Regions from separate parts of the Paenibacillus sp. OK076 genome, predicted to be linked through region 1. Evidence: riboswitches for the same ligand, from Rfam matches in the RefSeq annotation. Region 1 holds a riboswitch; the other holds the start of a gene.
The links. Region 1 has a riboswitch for ZMP and ZTP ahead of BMY78_RS21985 (TIGR01440 family protein). Riboswitches for the same ligand answer to the same signal wherever they lie in the genome.

Region 1 (8,027 bases):
TGATCCAACTGATCACCGTTCCAAGGGCCAGTCCCAAAGCTATTGTTTCCACACGGGGCAGAAAGGCCGCTGCGAGAAAACAAATCATAAGAAAGTACATGATGAAAACAGTCATCCATCTGCGGTATCTGGTTAGTTCACTCATCACTTTCCCCCATGAATTTTTTCGCGATAAAGTAGATGCTTACGCCGCCTGCTGCCAAAAAAAAGAGAACGCTTACGGCGATCCATATTCCGCTACCCCCGATGGTCTTGTCCAACCAGGAGCCAACGTAATATCCGGCAACAGCGAGAATGGCAATCTCGATTCCAAAAGCTGTCACGAGCCCCATCGCTTTCCACACATTATCGTCATGGTTACGGGATGAATTTGGTTTGTTCGAATCGGCCATTTTCCACGCCACCCTTGCAATCCCAGTTAATTTTACTGAATGATGAGAGCCTTTGTCAATTGAATGATTTTAGCGTTTTAAAGGGGAAAACGACGGGAATACAGGCCATCAGAGCCCATAAACCCGCGTAAACCGTACAGTTTAACTGTATGCTGTACCCTTTAATAATCCGTCAGAAAAAATGAATTATTTTTTGAATTTTCTGTGAAATGATTCCGGACGTTCACTATTCACACCAAAATGATGCAAAATCGCATTGACAATTCTTTCCGAAGCATGTCCATCACCATAAGGATTGGCAGCCTGACTCATGCTTGCATACAGTGTTTCGTCTGTAAGCAGAGCTTTGGTCCGCTCATATACACGTTCCTCTTCGGTACCCACCAGCTCCAGTGTTCCAGCCTCGATTCCCTCCGGACGCTCCGTAGTATCCCGAAGGACGAGAACAGGCACACCAAACGAAGGCGCTTCTTCCTGCAAACCGCCTGAATCTGTCAAAATCAAGTGAGTATGCGGGTAAAAGTTATGCAAATCCACCACGTCTAGTGGATCAATAAGTTGAATACGGGGGTGATTCCCCAAGATCGCGTGAGCCGGCTCCTTCACAGCAGGACTTAGATGCACCGGATACACGATGGCAATATCCTCAAACTCGTCGGCAATCCGTTTGACGGCCTGGAAAATGTTACGGTGAGGCTCGCCTTGGGATTCACGGCGGTGAGCTGTCATCAACACAAGACGCTTGCCCTGTGCCCAATCTAGTACTGGATGTGTGTAATCCTGCCGTACTGTATATTGAAACACATCTGTTACCGTGTTGCCTGTGACATACGTACTAGACTCCGATTTATTTTCTTTGGCAAGATTGGAAGACGACCAGTCCGTAGGCGCAAAATGCAAGTCAGCAAGCACTCCGGTTAACTGACGGTTCATTTCTTCCGGGTATGGAGAGAGCTTGTTCCACGTACGAAGACCTGCTTCCACATGACCCACCTGAATCTGCTGCAGGAACGCAGCATAGCTGGCTACAAACGTTGTCAGCGTATCACCGTGAACCAGCACAATATCCGGCTTTGCTTCACGCAAAACCGGCTCCAGGCCTCCCAGCACACGAATCGTAATTTCATTCAACGTCTGACGATCTTTCATCACATCCAGATCGTAGTCTGGATGAATATTGAATACTTCAAGAACCTGATCCAGCATCTGACGATGCTGTGCAGTAACGCATACGATCGATTCAATAGATTCGGGATGTTTCTGCAGTTCCAAAATAAGCGGAGCCATCTTGATGGCTTCCGGGCGCACCCCGAATATTGTCATGACTTTAATTTTCTTGGACATTGAAGCAAAGCCCCTTTTCTATTCAGCATGCAATATGCTTATTTAGTGCCGTACAGACGGTCTCCTGCATCTCCCAGTCCGGGAACGATATAGCCGTGATCATCCAGACGATCGTCCAGTGCAGCAACGTAGATGTCTACATCCGGATGTGCATCCTGAACAGCTTTTACGCCTTCAGGAGCTGCAACCAGGTTCATCATTTTAATTTGCGTGCAGCCGCGTTTTTTGAGCACGTCAATAGCAGCAATGGCAGAACCGCCAGTTGCCAGCATCGGGTCGATGACAATCAACTGACGCTCTGTAACGTCCGTAGGCAACTTGGTGTAGTACTCAACCGGTTGCAGGGTTTCCGGGTCACGGAACAAACCTACATGTCCAACTTTTGCCGCTGGCAGCAATTTAACAACACCATCCAGCATCCCAAGGCCTGCACGCAAAATCGGAACCAGTCCAAGCATACGTCCAGAAATGACTTTTCCTTGTGTTTCAGCTACTGGTGTCTGTACATCAATAGTCTCCAGCTCAACATCTCTTGTAATTTCATAAGCCATCAGTGTAGCCACTTCATCCACCAATTCACGAAAATCTTTCGTATTCGTACGCATGTCGCGTATAAACGTCAGTTTGTGTTGAATCAAAGGGTGATCACATATTACTAATTTTCCCATCTAATTTGTCCCTCCGGTATGTTCTTCATGTTCAGCATTACCAAATATGCCTAATCACCATTCATAGGCCCGATAAATCCTGTATATTATATCATCACCTACACCGAATTACACCATCAAAGGGCACTTAATCATTACAGAAAACCAAATCCTATAAAAATAGGACCGGAAACATGAGTCATCCGGTCCTTTTTGCTCTCGCTGTTATGTCAGTTGAATGTTAAAAAATGTGTAAACACTATGAAGCTCCGCAAACCGAATGACCTTCTGATCGCTGTTATCCCCAGAATTCTTTTGATCCATTAATAAATGGTGGAATTCCGGTGATAAAGGCGAGCGCTACGCTTCTTCAGGTTCTTTCGGTTTGCTCCGTCTGTATGTTTACATTTAGAACATCTCAAATACAAACAGCACGAGCAAGTTTTTTTAGTATTTAAGATCTGTGTAGAGTGGGAATTTGTCGGTGAGCGCCGTTACTTCCGCACGGGCTTCATCCAATTTAGCTGCATCTTTAGGGTTTTTCAATGTTTTGGCAATGATCTTACCAATGGCTACCATTGCTTCTTCGTTCATACCACGGGAAGTAGCAGCAGGTGTACCGATCCGGATACCGCTCGTTACAAACGGGCTGGTTGGATCAAACGGGATTGCATTTTTGTTCACGGTAATGCCGATGGAATCAAGTACATGCTCGGCTTCCTTACCTGTGATATTCACGCTGCGTGTGTCGATCAGCATCAAGTGGTTGTCTGTACCGCCGGATACGATGTTCAATCCTTCAGCAATCAGCGTTTCAGCCAATACTTGTGCATTTTTCACCACGTTTTGTGCATACGTTTTGAACGAAGGTTGCAGTGCTTCACCTAATGCTACCGCTTTGGAAGCAATTACGTGCATCAGAGGTCCACCTTGGGAACCCGGGAATACCGCTTTATCAATGGCTGCTGCCCAAGCTTTGCGGCACAGAATCATACCACCACGAGGTCCACGCAGCGTTTTGTGAGTTGTTGTCGTTACGAAATGCGCATGTGGAACCGGGCTTGGATGCAAGCCTGCAGCTACCAGTCCTGCGATGTGAGCCATATCCACCATGAACAAAGCACCTACATCATTAGCGATGGAAGCAAGCTTTTCAAAATCAATGATACGCGGATATGCACTTGCACCTGCAACGATCATACGAGGGCGATGTTTGAATGCCGCTTTGCGCACTTCATCATAATCAATCAGGAATGTATCTTCTTGTACACCGTAAGCCACGAAATTGTACAGCAATCCGGAAGCGTTAACCGGGCTACCATGTGTGAGGTGTCCGCCATGCGCAAGGTTCATACCCAGAACGGTATCACCTGGTTTCAGAGCCGCAAGGTATACTGCCATGTTCGCTTGTGCACCGGAGTGAGGTTGAACATTCACATGTTCTGCTCCAAACAATTCTTTGGCACGATCACGGGCGATATCTTCAACGATATCAACATGCTCACAACCACCGTAGTAACGTTTGCCTGGATATCCTTCAGCGTACTTGTTGGTAAGTACAGATCCCATTGCCTCAATTACCGCTTCGCTTACGATGTTCTCGGACGCGATCAGCTCAATGTTGTTTTGTTGACGTTTCAGTTCAAGATTCATCGCTTCCAGTACTGCCGGGTCATTCTTGCGCAATTGTTCCATGATTAAATTCCTCCCAGTTATAAGTGAAGTTATAAAGCGAAATCATGTTTACACGAAAACGGAGAGTGCAACACCAATCTGGAGAAGCAGAGCGTTCGCCTTTATCACCGGATTTCCCCTTATATAAGAGATTCAAAAAAATCTGGGGATAACAGCGATCGTAAGATGGTGATGCAATCGAAGTCAGGAGTGTAACCAATCGTTTCGGTTTATACGTTAGTCACAAAATGTCGAATCTGGTTGCTCTTCCATACGATACACTGCACGCTCGCCGCCAATCAACTTCGGACGGGTCAGTGCTGTAGTTACTCGGGCATCACCGATGTAGCGGAGTGATGTTCGGAAGGGTACTGCCACATGCCGCAAGTGCATGCCAATCATCGTCTCCCCAATATCCAGTCCCGCATGGGCCTGCACATGTTCAGCCAGGCATGGATCGGTCAGCGAACGATACGCTGCGGATGCCATGGAACCGCCTGCTTTGGGCACGGGTACTGCACCAACCTCAGTCAATCCAAGACGTGTAAGCAATGAACGCTCCATAACCAGTGCCCGGTTCAGATGCTCACAGCATTGGAATACAACATCAAAACCGAACTCCTGCTGCACCTCGCGTATACCCGCAAGAAGCTGCTGCGCCACTTCAACCGCACCGCTTGTACCAATCCGTTTGCCCGCAACTTCACTTGTACTTGTACCGATCACCACGATCTGTCCAGGTCCAAGCTGTCCGGCAAGCGCCAGTTCACGCAGAATGGATGCGGTCTGTTCATGCAATCCGGGTTGTTCCGAATCTAACTCAATAGTCATCCTATCGCCTCCCGATAAAATCATGCCCGGCTTCCTCTTGGCTGCCCTTGGTATTCTTACATGGCATTTCAGGTACTATTATAGCGAATAATCAGATGAAAGACGAAAAAAAGAGCAGTCTGCGGGTACCGCAGAATTGCTCTTTTGCCCAGGCGACCGGCCGTTTGTTCCGGTGCTCCATCGTGGTTATGCCCACTTCGTCGCCAGTTACACCGGATCCCTGTTTTCCCATTCATCATAAAACAACCTGCGTTTAAAATCAACGGGTAATTTACATCCCGTGTACGTTTTTATATGGAAAACCATCGGCAGCTGGGAATGATTAAGCAAATCCAATTAATCCAGCTTGTCCAAAAGTCTGTCGAGTGCAGTCCGAATCTCTGCCGCAGCGATGTTGTAATCATCACGACTGCCGCCAAACGGATCCGAAATATCAAAGCTCGGTATGCGTTGTCTGATCTCGATCGCCCGCTCACGTTCAGACGCCAAAATTTCCTGACCTAGCGCACGTTTCATTTCCATTGTCGCAAACAGGCTGTCCAGTTCCTGAAGATCATTCAGGACTTGTTCGTCATTTTCCACATACTCTTTCAAGGTATACGTCTTGTGTATAGAGTCAGGAAAAACCTGCATAACATGCTGTTTATGACTGCGTGTCAACGTAAGGATCAAATCGGCCCAACCGACCAGGTTAGAGCTCAAGAGCGTCGAATGAGGCGGTCCCTCAACGTTGTGATCCCTTAATACGGCCTCCGCATGACGGGAAATCGGCATGCCCGTAGTTGCGGCTACACCCGCGGAACGAACGTCCACCTGAATGCCCCGCTCAGACGCCAGTTTACGTAAAAGTCCCTCCGCCATGGGGCTGCGACATGTATTCCCTGTACATACAAACAAAATATGTTTCATTGTGGTTAGCCTCCCCATTTTGCAAATGTTGTCGAATCATGTTTGAAACTCCATCTGAACCAATGAAACTCATAACTATATATCGAAGACTGCACTAGGCTGTAATCATTATTAACGGTGTATTTTAAAATATAAACAAAAGTCCAAAAGCGAGCAAGATCGCTCCGCCGACCGCTTCCCCGTAATCCCCCATGTTTTGACTCACACGCCGTCCCAACAGCAGACCCATGACGGACATTACTCCACCACAGACACCGAAAGCCAGCACCGTTAACACCAAATCACTGCTGAACATGCCAAGCGAGACTCCAACGGAAAACGAATCCACACTGACACTCAGTGAGAACAGAATCACACCGAGCAGAGATCGATGATCCACCAGTTTGGTGTCTCCCTCCCGGAAAGCGTTCAAGATCATATGGGCGCCGAGCAGGACCAGCAGACCGCCAGCTGCATATGTCGTAATGTCACCAAGCAGGGAGCTGACGTATTTGCCCGTGTACATGCCGATGAGCGGCATGATGATGTGAAACAGGGCCGTTACGGTACTGATTCGCAATACGTCTCTCATCCGAATGCCCTTCATACCAATCCCGATGCCGAGTGAGAACGCGTCGAGTCCGAGAGCGACGGCCATAATCAAAATGGTTACCAACTGCCCTACATGGGCAGACACATCCCACATCCCCATACCCCCAAGTCACGTAAAGGTTCTTGTACACCATATGCGGACAAGAACATAAACATGACCTGAGAAGGCGTTTTCCATAGCTGCATTCAAAGAATGATTGGCTAGTCGTGGCTAGAGGTCAGGTGCCAGAGGGAAATATTCATAGCGATATTATGGAAAAAGGGAGCTATCGGTCACCGACCTGAATGAGTCGGTGACCTGCCGCCTTGAGCAGCCGGTTCATGACGGCTGCTCCCAGCCCTTCGCGTGAGCAGGCTTCAGCCACAATATATGTGGCCCCCTGCTCATCGCAGCTGCGCAGCGCGGCGTACAGCCGGCGCGCTGCTTCCTCCAGCTCGCTGGCTTCGCCCAGCGAGAACACGGCATCGGCGCGGTACTGCTCCGCGTGCTCGGCGAACGCCAGCACCGCGGTGCGCTCCCCGCGCTGCGCCGCCTCTGCGAGGGCGGCGCTGATCCAGGCCGCCACCGCTGCGGGCGGCCCCTCCACCACGCACAGCGCACCTGCGGGCGCGTAGTGCGTGTACTTCATGCCCGGCGAGCGCGGCGCCGGGCTGTCATCGCCACCGGGCCCCTCGGCGAGCAGCGCCGGGTCCGTGGCGACACGGGCGGCAACGGCGGACAGCTGTTCCGCCGTAATGCCGCCAGGGCGCAGGATGGTGACGGTACCGTCGTCACCGACCTGCACCACCGTGGACTCGACGCCCACCCCGGTGGGGCCGCCGTCCACGATGCCGCCGATGCGGCCTGCCAGATCCTCGCGCACATGTGCTGCGAGTGTCGGGCTTGGCCGCCCGGAGCGGTTGGCGCTCGGCGCGGCGACCGGGCATTCCGCCGCCGCGATCAACTGCAAGGCCACCGGATGATCCGGCATCCGCACGGCCACCGTGTCCAAACCGGCGGTAACCCGCGGGGATACCGCCCCTGGCCTAACCGGCAGCACAAGCGTAAGCGGCCCCGGCCAGAAGGCTGCCATCAGAGCCTCCGCTGTGCCATTCACATCTGTGACCAGCGAATCCAACTGGTCACGCTGTGCAATATGAACAATCAGCGGATTGTCTGAAGGCCGCCCCTTGGCTGCAAATACAGCTTCCACCGCAGCTGTACTGCGAGCATCTGCACCCAGACCGTATACCGTCTCGGTTGGGAATGCCACGGTCTGCCCTTGACGAAGACAGGCTGCAGCATCCTGTAAGTAAACAAGAGCCTGTTTATACGCACTCCCTTTTGCCACATCATCCGTGTTCTCATTGGCTAGCAGTACATTGACATCCCACATGCTCGTAACCATTTCCTCTGTACGTTCATCGTTCTCCATGCCTTTCATCGAAGACTGATGCAATTGCTTGTTCTCTCTTGTCATATATCCATCATTCCTAAACTTCAGTAGGGTAGTTAATGCAAGACATCACACTTCCGCGATGCCTTATTCACTTATGTTTTCTGATTCCTATAATTATAACATATCTGCTCTGCCCAAGGATGCGGTCTGAATCTTCCCAGCGATTAACATCATGCGATCTTTGACTCGAGCCTATGATA
Region 2 (8,027 bases), on a different contig from region 1:
ACCAGTTACTCTGCCGATATTCTCCCACCAGCAACGGGCCGGCCTGAACATCGGTTATTGCGTCTAACACGAGCATTGTCCGATGAGACCAGATTATACATCCTCCGCCTGTTGGCTGGAAAGCAGTTAACATTCACTGAGATTGTAAGCGAGGTTAAACTTTCTAAGAGCACAGTACACTACCACCTGATTTCATTGAGGGCAGCGGGGCTTGTCATCGTGCATTATAACCAGAAAACGACCTCTTACAGCTTACGTCTTGAAGCACTCAACAAGCTTTCGGAACAGATCTCAGCTTATATTGAAGAATGATGATAATGCCCTTTAACCTACACACACGGAGGAACACTCATGCTTAAGCGCAGTTATTATGGTTTACTAGCTACGGTCACTCTGAGTTCATTTGGTGACGTATTTGGTCTTCTGGCTATGGAATGGCTTGTTTATGAAATAACCGCATCTAAGATGGCCATGGGTGCGATGGCACTAAGTTTTAGTATTCCAGAAGTGGTCATTCGATTGCTTGGCTCGCCGTTATCCGATCGGTTACACCGTGGGCGGTTCATGGCAGTGCTTGCTTCTGTTAGGTTGCTTGCTCTCTTATTACCTCTGACTCTGGGACTCGTAGGCCACTTGCAATTATGGCACCTTTTTCTGGCCGCAGGACTAAGCGGAGCATGTTCTGCCCTATTCATGCCCACCGCAATGGCCATTGTTCCCGGAGTATCAGATGAACGCAAACTGGTGCGTGCATTCGCGGTGATCGACGGTTGCCGTAATGCAGCTGCATTGTTGGGCCCAGCCTTAGCCGGAGCACTTACTGCCATAGCTGGGGCATTGCCAACGCTGGGCATTAACGCCGTTTGTTACACCGCCGCCATTGTCACGTTGCTCTATCTGCCCACAATGCAGAAGCCAGTAGCAGCCAAGTCCTCCTTTTCAATTAAGGCTTATCTCAGAGATATCCATGAAGGCTTCTCCTTTTATCGTAGCTTCCCGGCCATGCTTTCGATTATGGGAATGGTTTCGATCAGCAACATGTCTTCTGTAGCGATCTGGACGATGATGATTCCTTTTGTTCGCGAAGTGTTAGATCGGGATGCCGCTGCTATGGGTACACTCACCACGGCTTCAGCATGTGGCACATTAATAGGACTTTTGGTCATCTCGTGGATAGGTGAAATCAAAAGACGACGGACAGTCATGCTGTGCAGCCTAGCCGCCATTGGGCTTTTTAACGCCTTACTGGGCGTATTCCCAAGTTACCCGTTTGCGCTCGTTGCTTTATGTGCTGCTGGTGCAGCAGGACCTTTCTTTAGTTCTCTCAGTTCCTCATTGCATGGCACGCTTGTCCCTGGACCTCTGCAAGGCCGAGTCAACTCAATACGGTTTCTCATTGGTGGTGGACTACAGCCTGTAGGTGCTTTTGCAGGTGCAGCGGTTGCAGAACTCTATGGTCTGCCTTTCTTATTCTTGTCTTTGGGCCTGCTCCCATTGCTTTGCTCAGCCGCCGCAGCTTTCCTTCCAAACCTGAAGAATTTAGATGGTGATTTATCTACTTTACAGAATAGAACACAATTTAATTCGTATAACAAGGAAATTAAAACATTATAGAAATATCATTTATATAAAATAGATGAATCTCTCGATTAGTCGTGTGAATCCGTTCTAGCTAACTTGTAAATTACAAATCGGATACACACCCCATAAAAAAAGAACGACAATCCCGATCAAGGCATTGACGTTCCTCATTCATTTGATTTCTCTTCCCTACATCTTGCACGCTACAACAGTTCGAACTGAAGCTGAGGTTCAGTTATCTCAGCTTTCCCTTCGGGCTGTTCAGTGCCATATCCCAATTCCAGAACCGCAGCAATGCGCTCATTGCCCAGCACGCCGAACGTTTCAGCACGACTCCGGTCGTACATCCAGTCATGCAACGTACTGCGCACACCCAGGCCCTGTTCATGGGCAAGCAAACGGAAATTTTGGATCAGACAGCAGACGGCTGCAAAGTCCTCTTCCCGCTTATGATGATCCGCCTCTTCCTTCACCAGGACAAGAAGATAGGCTGGAGCGTACTCCTGCAATCCCTGCATGAGTTTCCCATTACGGTTATCGGCAAAAATAAATCGCCACGGCTCACGGAGTCCATCATTTGGCGCCCAGACCGCGTGATTGAGCAATTCGAGAATTAGCTCCTGCGACACCGGTCGATCCAAAAAGTCTTTTGGACTGTGTATGCTTCCTAGCAGATCGGTCAATTCCATTTTTACATCCTCCCCTTCTATGTAGTCTGACCCTGCAATACAGTCCACTTCTGCTCAGCTGGTGTTCTTTTTCGGCTTCTTGGCGCTTTGTCGTAATATCCCATATGAAGAATGCCAACAAATCTTTCATCCTCACGCAGTCCAATTCCTCTGAAAAAGCCTTCATTCTGAATCATGGACTCTGTATCCCACAGCATTCCTAACCCTTGTTCCCAGCCCAACAGTTGGAAGCTCTGCATCATCCCGCAGGCAGCCGCATAATTGCGGTCATTGGTCAGACGATCCGGTCCTACAGTCGACATAACAATGACGTGAGCAGGAATATCGGTAAACCTCTTTTTAAACACATCCAGCAGTTTTCCCGGAATCAACTTGCCGAGTTTGCTCTGCGACATCTCTTCCAGCATGCAGTCCACCAACCGTTTGCGTGCTTCGGGAGTACCGGCATAAACAACACGCCATGACCCAGCTTCAACAGATGGTTGAAGTCGTGTGGCCTTGTGCAGCAATTCAACAACCAACTCCTGCTCCACCGGTGCAGAATTGCATTTACGAATACTTCTTCGTTCCCTGATCAATGCTGCCAGACTCAAGTGTTTCACTCTCCTTCAGTTTATCTGGATTCCATATGCATGCTGCTGTCTTGAAGAAATTGATGTATGATTTTCAGCTCCGGTTCCGAATATTTGTCCAAAGCACGATAGAACCGTTCAGCCTCAAGCACATGTAAACGTTCATGTAGTTCAAAGATCTTTTTTCCTTGCGGCGACAACCGGAAATAGCTCTCCTTCTTGTTGTCATTCATTTTCGTACGTTTGACGAAGCCTTCCTCCAGCAGTTTGTTGCCGATCTTGGTAATGCTTGCTTTGGACAAATTCATCGCGTCGGCAATACCTGTGTTGTTAATAGGCTCATGCTTGCCAATGCAATCTATCATATGAACCGCGGTCAGGTGCTGAGGGATTTTGTCGATGCTTTCCCGCTGGGCGATACTTAGAAAATGTTCAATTTCCGTATCTTTGTGATTCTCATATACATGTAAAAATCGAATAAATTGGTCATACACTAACTGTTTAGTTCGATCGTTTGAATCCATTCAGTTATCGCTCCTTATTTACTAATAAACAATAAAAAAACTTTAAATGATTAAACTAATACAGGAATTCAATATAAAATAGTTTACTGGTTAACAATATATCACAACTGATAATCGTTATCAACTATATGACGAAGATTGTGGCTACCCGGGAAACTAATCCCCCATACAAATCAAAGTGAAATCCATTAACTATTGAACAATTCTTCTTTTTCAAGTACTATCAATCTAAACAATTTAAACGATCATATGTAACTGGCGAACACGGTGAACCGTGAGGGAGCATATGGTTTTGTAATAAGCCGTACGCCTGGGCAGAGGTAAGGAATATTTATTTCCTTGCCTCTTTTTTATGTTGAAAGGGCGATGTGAAAATGAGTACTGACACACTGATCTTAAATGGACAAACGGTAGCGGATTTTATGAAGGAAGACATGGCCTCGAAGGTTGCTATTCTGAAGGAAAAAGGCATTCAGCCTTGTCTCGCTACCATTCTCGTCGGAGATGATCCTTCCTCAGCAACCTATGTGCGTATGAAAGGAAATGCTTGTGCGCGCTTAGGCGTGCATTCCATTAAGGTCGTTCTTTCTGCGGATACCACCACAGATGAATTGATTCAAGAAATTAACAAGCTCAATGAAGACCCTTCTGTACACGGTATTTTGCTTCAGCACCCTGTACCGAATCACATCGATGAAAGAGCAGCTTTTGATGCCATCAGCATCGAGAAAGACGTTGATGGTGTAACGACCCTTGGTTTCGCACTTAATGCTTTTGGAGAAGCCGAATTCCCTTCCTGTACCCCACAGGCTATTATGCGTATTCTGGATTTCTACAATATTCAGATCGAGGGCAAACATGCAGTTGTCATCGGAAGAAGTCCAATTCTGGGCAAACCTGTCTCAGCCATGCTGCTAAACCGGAATGCAACGGTGACGACCTGCCACTCCAAAACCGTGAATCTGGAGGAAATCGTGAAGCTTGGCGATATCATTATCGCAGCCGTAGGCAAACCCCTCTTTGTTAAAGGAGACTGGATTAAACCAGGCGCTGTCGTTATTGATGCAGGTTATAACAAAGGCAATGTCGGAGATGTGGACTACGAAGCTTGCTTCGTTCCTTCTTCAGCAATTACACCTGTACCGGGCGGGGTTGGTCCAGTAACGATTGCGACGCTCATCGAACATACGATTAAATCTGCCTACAAGTTGTCTGAAAATGCATAATTGAATTAGCGCAAAAACCAGGTCCCTCCAGTGACGAGGGGCCTTATTTGTATTTGATTAAGCTCGAATTGAAAATAGGAAAATATATAGATCTTTTTTTCTCTTTTTACAATCGGACCATATCTATATTATTATGAACAAGGCTTGGGAAGGAGATAAGCATAACTTGAAACCTTTAGTACAGCTCCTGCATTTTGGTTATCATCAGGCGATGAGTTGCATTTTTCCTGTGGCGATCTTTGGAACGTTGGCCCTTTCTAGCGTAATTCAGATACCCTTTCTTTATCGCTATGATGCCATTCTGCTTGTTTTATTAACAGTCCAATACCTTATGTACCGGAGCGGATTGGAAACACGTGATGAAATCAAAGTTATATGTATATTTCACGTGATTGGATTGGTACTGGAGATGTATAAGGTGTGGATGGGTTCCTGGTCATACCCTGAGCCTGGTTATACCAAGCTCTTTGGTGTCCCTCTTTATAGCGGATTTATGTATGCAAGTGTAGCAAGCTTTATGTGTCAAATATGGCGCAGATTGCGTATGGACATGACAGGCTGGCCGGGATTTGCATCTTCGGTTCTGTTAGGGGGAGCCATCTATATCAACTTTTTCACACATCATTTTATTCCCGATTTCCGTTGGTGGTTGACCGCTCTTGTATTTATTGTTTTTCGAAAAACATGGATTATCTATCGGGTACGATTAACTACCTATCGAATGCCGTTAACACTCGCTTTTATCATCGTCGGTTTTTTCATCTGGACCGCTGAAAATATAGCTACATTTTTTAACGGCTGGAAATACCCCGACCAGCATGATTCCTGGCAGCTGGTCAGTTTTAGCAAGATCAGTTCATGGTTCCTTTTGGTGATTATTAGTGTCATCATTGTGGCCCAACTGAAATATGTCAAAGCCAATCGAAAATAATAAGTAGGAGGATATAATGGAAGACTTTATTTTATGGTTGAAATATGTGTTATTAGGTATCGTACAAGGGGCTACAGAGCCTATTCCGGTTTCTTCAAGCGGTCATTTGATTATCGTTCAACGATTGCTTGGCATGGAGCAGAACGGATTATCCTTTGAAATTTTGACGAACACCGCCTCACTGATTGCCATTATGTTTATCTTTCGGGAAGATATCAAAAAGCTTATTGTAGGAGGCTGGCGATTCCTAGTTTCTCGCAATGCGGAGTACAGAGCAGATTTTATGTTTTGTGTATACATAATTATTGGTACCCTGCCTGCTGCGATCGGGGCTGTGCTGTTCAAGGATAAAATTGAGGAAATCTTCACTTCTGTCTATACGGTTGCGATTAGTTTACTGATTACAGGGGTTGCGCTATGGCTCATTCGAAACCTTCGTGGGCGCAAAAGAGATGGAGATTTGTCTGTGAAAGACGCCATACTGGTGGGTCTGGCTCAAGCAGTGGCTCTTATTCCGGGAATAAGCCGCTCCGGTGCAACAGTCATTGCATCTATTGCTGTAGGGATGAAACACGAAACGGCGTTGAAATTTTCCTTTATGCTCTACATTCCGATTAGCATCGGCGGGGTAATTTTAGGTGCCTCTGACATCGTAACCGATCCGCACCGAGCGCAGTTGGCTATCCCTTACATTTTAGCGTTCATTACGACCCTTATCGTAACCTACTTTTCAATGAGATGGTTCATGGGAATTATGGCAAGAGGGAACTTGATTTACTTTTCATACTATTGCTTTGTCGTCGGAATTCTTTTGCTTATTTTTTTGTAAACTCGAATTTCCTTGCAACGTATAAGGGAACAACCCTCAACAGTGGGTTGTTCCCTTTTTATTGTTTTCCAAACTTGACGATCCCCGCCCTACTCGCAGATTCCGTACGAATACTCATTAAAGCTCTCCAACAACCATGGAACCCATGCCATTCGGGTCATCCATTTGTTTATGGGTGACGAGCTCTCCATGTTCGTTGAATCCCTTTATTTCATACGGAATTGTTGCGGACGAGGGTAGTGATACAAACCAGATTATGCTTTCCGGCCCCACCTCAACCATCTTGCCTTCGGTAACTACTGGTTTCTCATCCCCCTCGAACTCGACAGTTACACGCTGAATAGCTGGGTCTAATATATGTCCAAACAGCATAGGGAAAGGTGTCGATATATGATTCAATTCAGGTATGCTCATATAATCCATTGCAGACGTGAATTGAGATGATTCACCAATAGAATATCCGCCACCCCAAGCCCACTTCCATCCGAATATTATTTTCCGAGCATACTCCATCTGAAGATTGCTGTTATTCTCTTGGCCGGATTTTTGTTTAAACAAAATTATGCCCCCGTCTACCGGTTCTTGATGAATGATGTGTAATGAATTATCATTATTTCTAAACTTCTGAATCGCTTCTTCAGCAGTTTTCCCTATAGGAATATGCATCGTTTCACTCATTCCCATTGCTTTGGACATGCGCCGATCGGCTAGTCCGCCAGGTCTGTCATTCACATAAACAAATGCGATGCATGATATGAGCAAAAGTAAAATGAGTATCGCAGTAATTCGAATAATTCGTTTGCTTCGCATTTTTGGTCTCCCCCCCTGATATCAAATCATAATTTTCTGTTTGCGGCCGTGTCGTTTCATGGGTTTCCTCATTCTCTGTCATGGGAGTTGAAACCGACTCATTGGTTTGTAGAACGAAGTTCTTTCAATTGTATCACTCTTTGCAGGAACTCATCAGATTATCTCCCTCACTCCAATTAACACTCAAACAACATCACATGTTTAAAACGAAAAAAAGTCGCCATAATGGCGACTTTTTACGTGAATTAGATTGTACAGATTGTAAAATTAATCGAACTTATAGGTCCAAAATGCTTCTCTTCCAAACCGATTTCGGATTTGTTCATCGTCCAATTTCCCCTTGCCGACAAGTTCCGGCGCTTGGAATTGTGAACGGTGAGCTCGAATCGACGCCATTTTCTTGGCAAGGAATCCGCTCACGTCTTCAATCACATCCGCTTTCCCGATGCTCTCCTCGTGATTGTTCGAGAATGCACAGCAGTAGACGATAGGTCTCTCTTCAGCGGGTAATCGGCCAATCGTTCGCGTAACCGCAGCTCCGGTTGCATCATGATCGGGATGTACGCTATACCCGGGATAGAACGTAATGACCAGTGACGGTTTAAGCTCCTTGATGAGCGCCAAAATGTGGCCATCTAGCAGCTCAGGGTCTTCAAACTCGATCATTTTATCATGAAAACCGAGCATCCTTAAGTCTTGAATACCAATCGCATTGGAGGACTCTATGAGTTCATCCTTACGGATTATTGGCAAGGTGACCCGGTTGGCAAATGGAGGAATGCCCATATTACGTCCCATCTCCCCTAGAGTCAGGCAAGCATAAGTGACTTGAGCACCGCCTTCTATGTACTTCGCCAACGTTCCC

Region 2: another riboswitch for ZMP and ZTP. It lies ahead of BMY78_RS10635 (bifunctional 5,10-methylenetetrahydrofolate dehydrogenase/5,10-methenyltetrahydrofolate cyclohydrolase); the one in region 1 lies ahead of BMY78_RS21985 (TIGR01440 family protein).

Annotation. Positions count from the first base shown of each region.
Region 1 is NZ_FOCH01000002.1:730,630-738,656, reverse strand. Features, by position in the region: gene BMY78_RS22010 (ATP synthase subunit I) at 1-145, opposite strand, end outside; gene BMY78_RS22005 (AtpZ/AtpI family protein) at 138-392, opposite strand; gene wecB (non-hydrolyzing UDP-N-acetylglucosamine 2-epimerase) at 579-1,736, opposite strand; gene upp (uracil phosphoribosyltransferase) at 1,775-2,404, opposite strand; gene glyA (serine hydroxymethyltransferase) at 2,831-4,078, opposite strand; gene BMY78_RS21985 (TIGR01440 family protein) at 4,295-4,888, opposite strand; ZMP/ZTP riboswitch at 5,028-5,109, opposite strand; gene BMY78_RS21980 (low molecular weight protein arginine phosphatase) at 5,225-5,797, opposite strand; gene BMY78_RS21975 (manganese efflux pump MntP) at 5,922-6,482, opposite strand; gene BMY78_RS21970 (L-threonylcarbamoyladenylate synthase) at 6,655-7,764, opposite strand.
Region 2 is NZ_FOCH01000001.1:2,378,807-2,386,833, reverse strand. Features, by position in the region: gene BMY78_RS10660 (ArsR/SmtB family transcription factor) at 1-312, shown strand, start outside; gene BMY78_RS10655 (MFS transporter) at 352-1,614, shown strand; gene BMY78_RS10650 (nitroreductase family protein) at 1,785-2,270, opposite strand; gene BMY78_RS10645 (nitroreductase family protein) at 2,288-2,872, opposite strand; gene BMY78_RS10640 (MarR family transcriptional regulator) at 2,884-3,366, opposite strand; ZMP/ZTP riboswitch at 3,608-3,689, shown strand; gene BMY78_RS10635 (bifunctional 5,10-methylenetetrahydrofolate dehydrogenase/5,10-methenyltetrahydrofolate cyclohydrolase) at 3,741-4,592, shown strand; gene BMY78_RS10630 (DUF817 domain-containing protein) at 4,726-5,523, shown strand; gene BMY78_RS10625 (undecaprenyl-diphosphate phosphatase) at 5,540-6,352, shown strand; gene BMY78_RS10620 (hypothetical protein) at 6,470-7,162, opposite strand; gene bshB2 (bacillithiol biosynthesis deacetylase BshB2) at 7,430-8,027, opposite strand, start outside.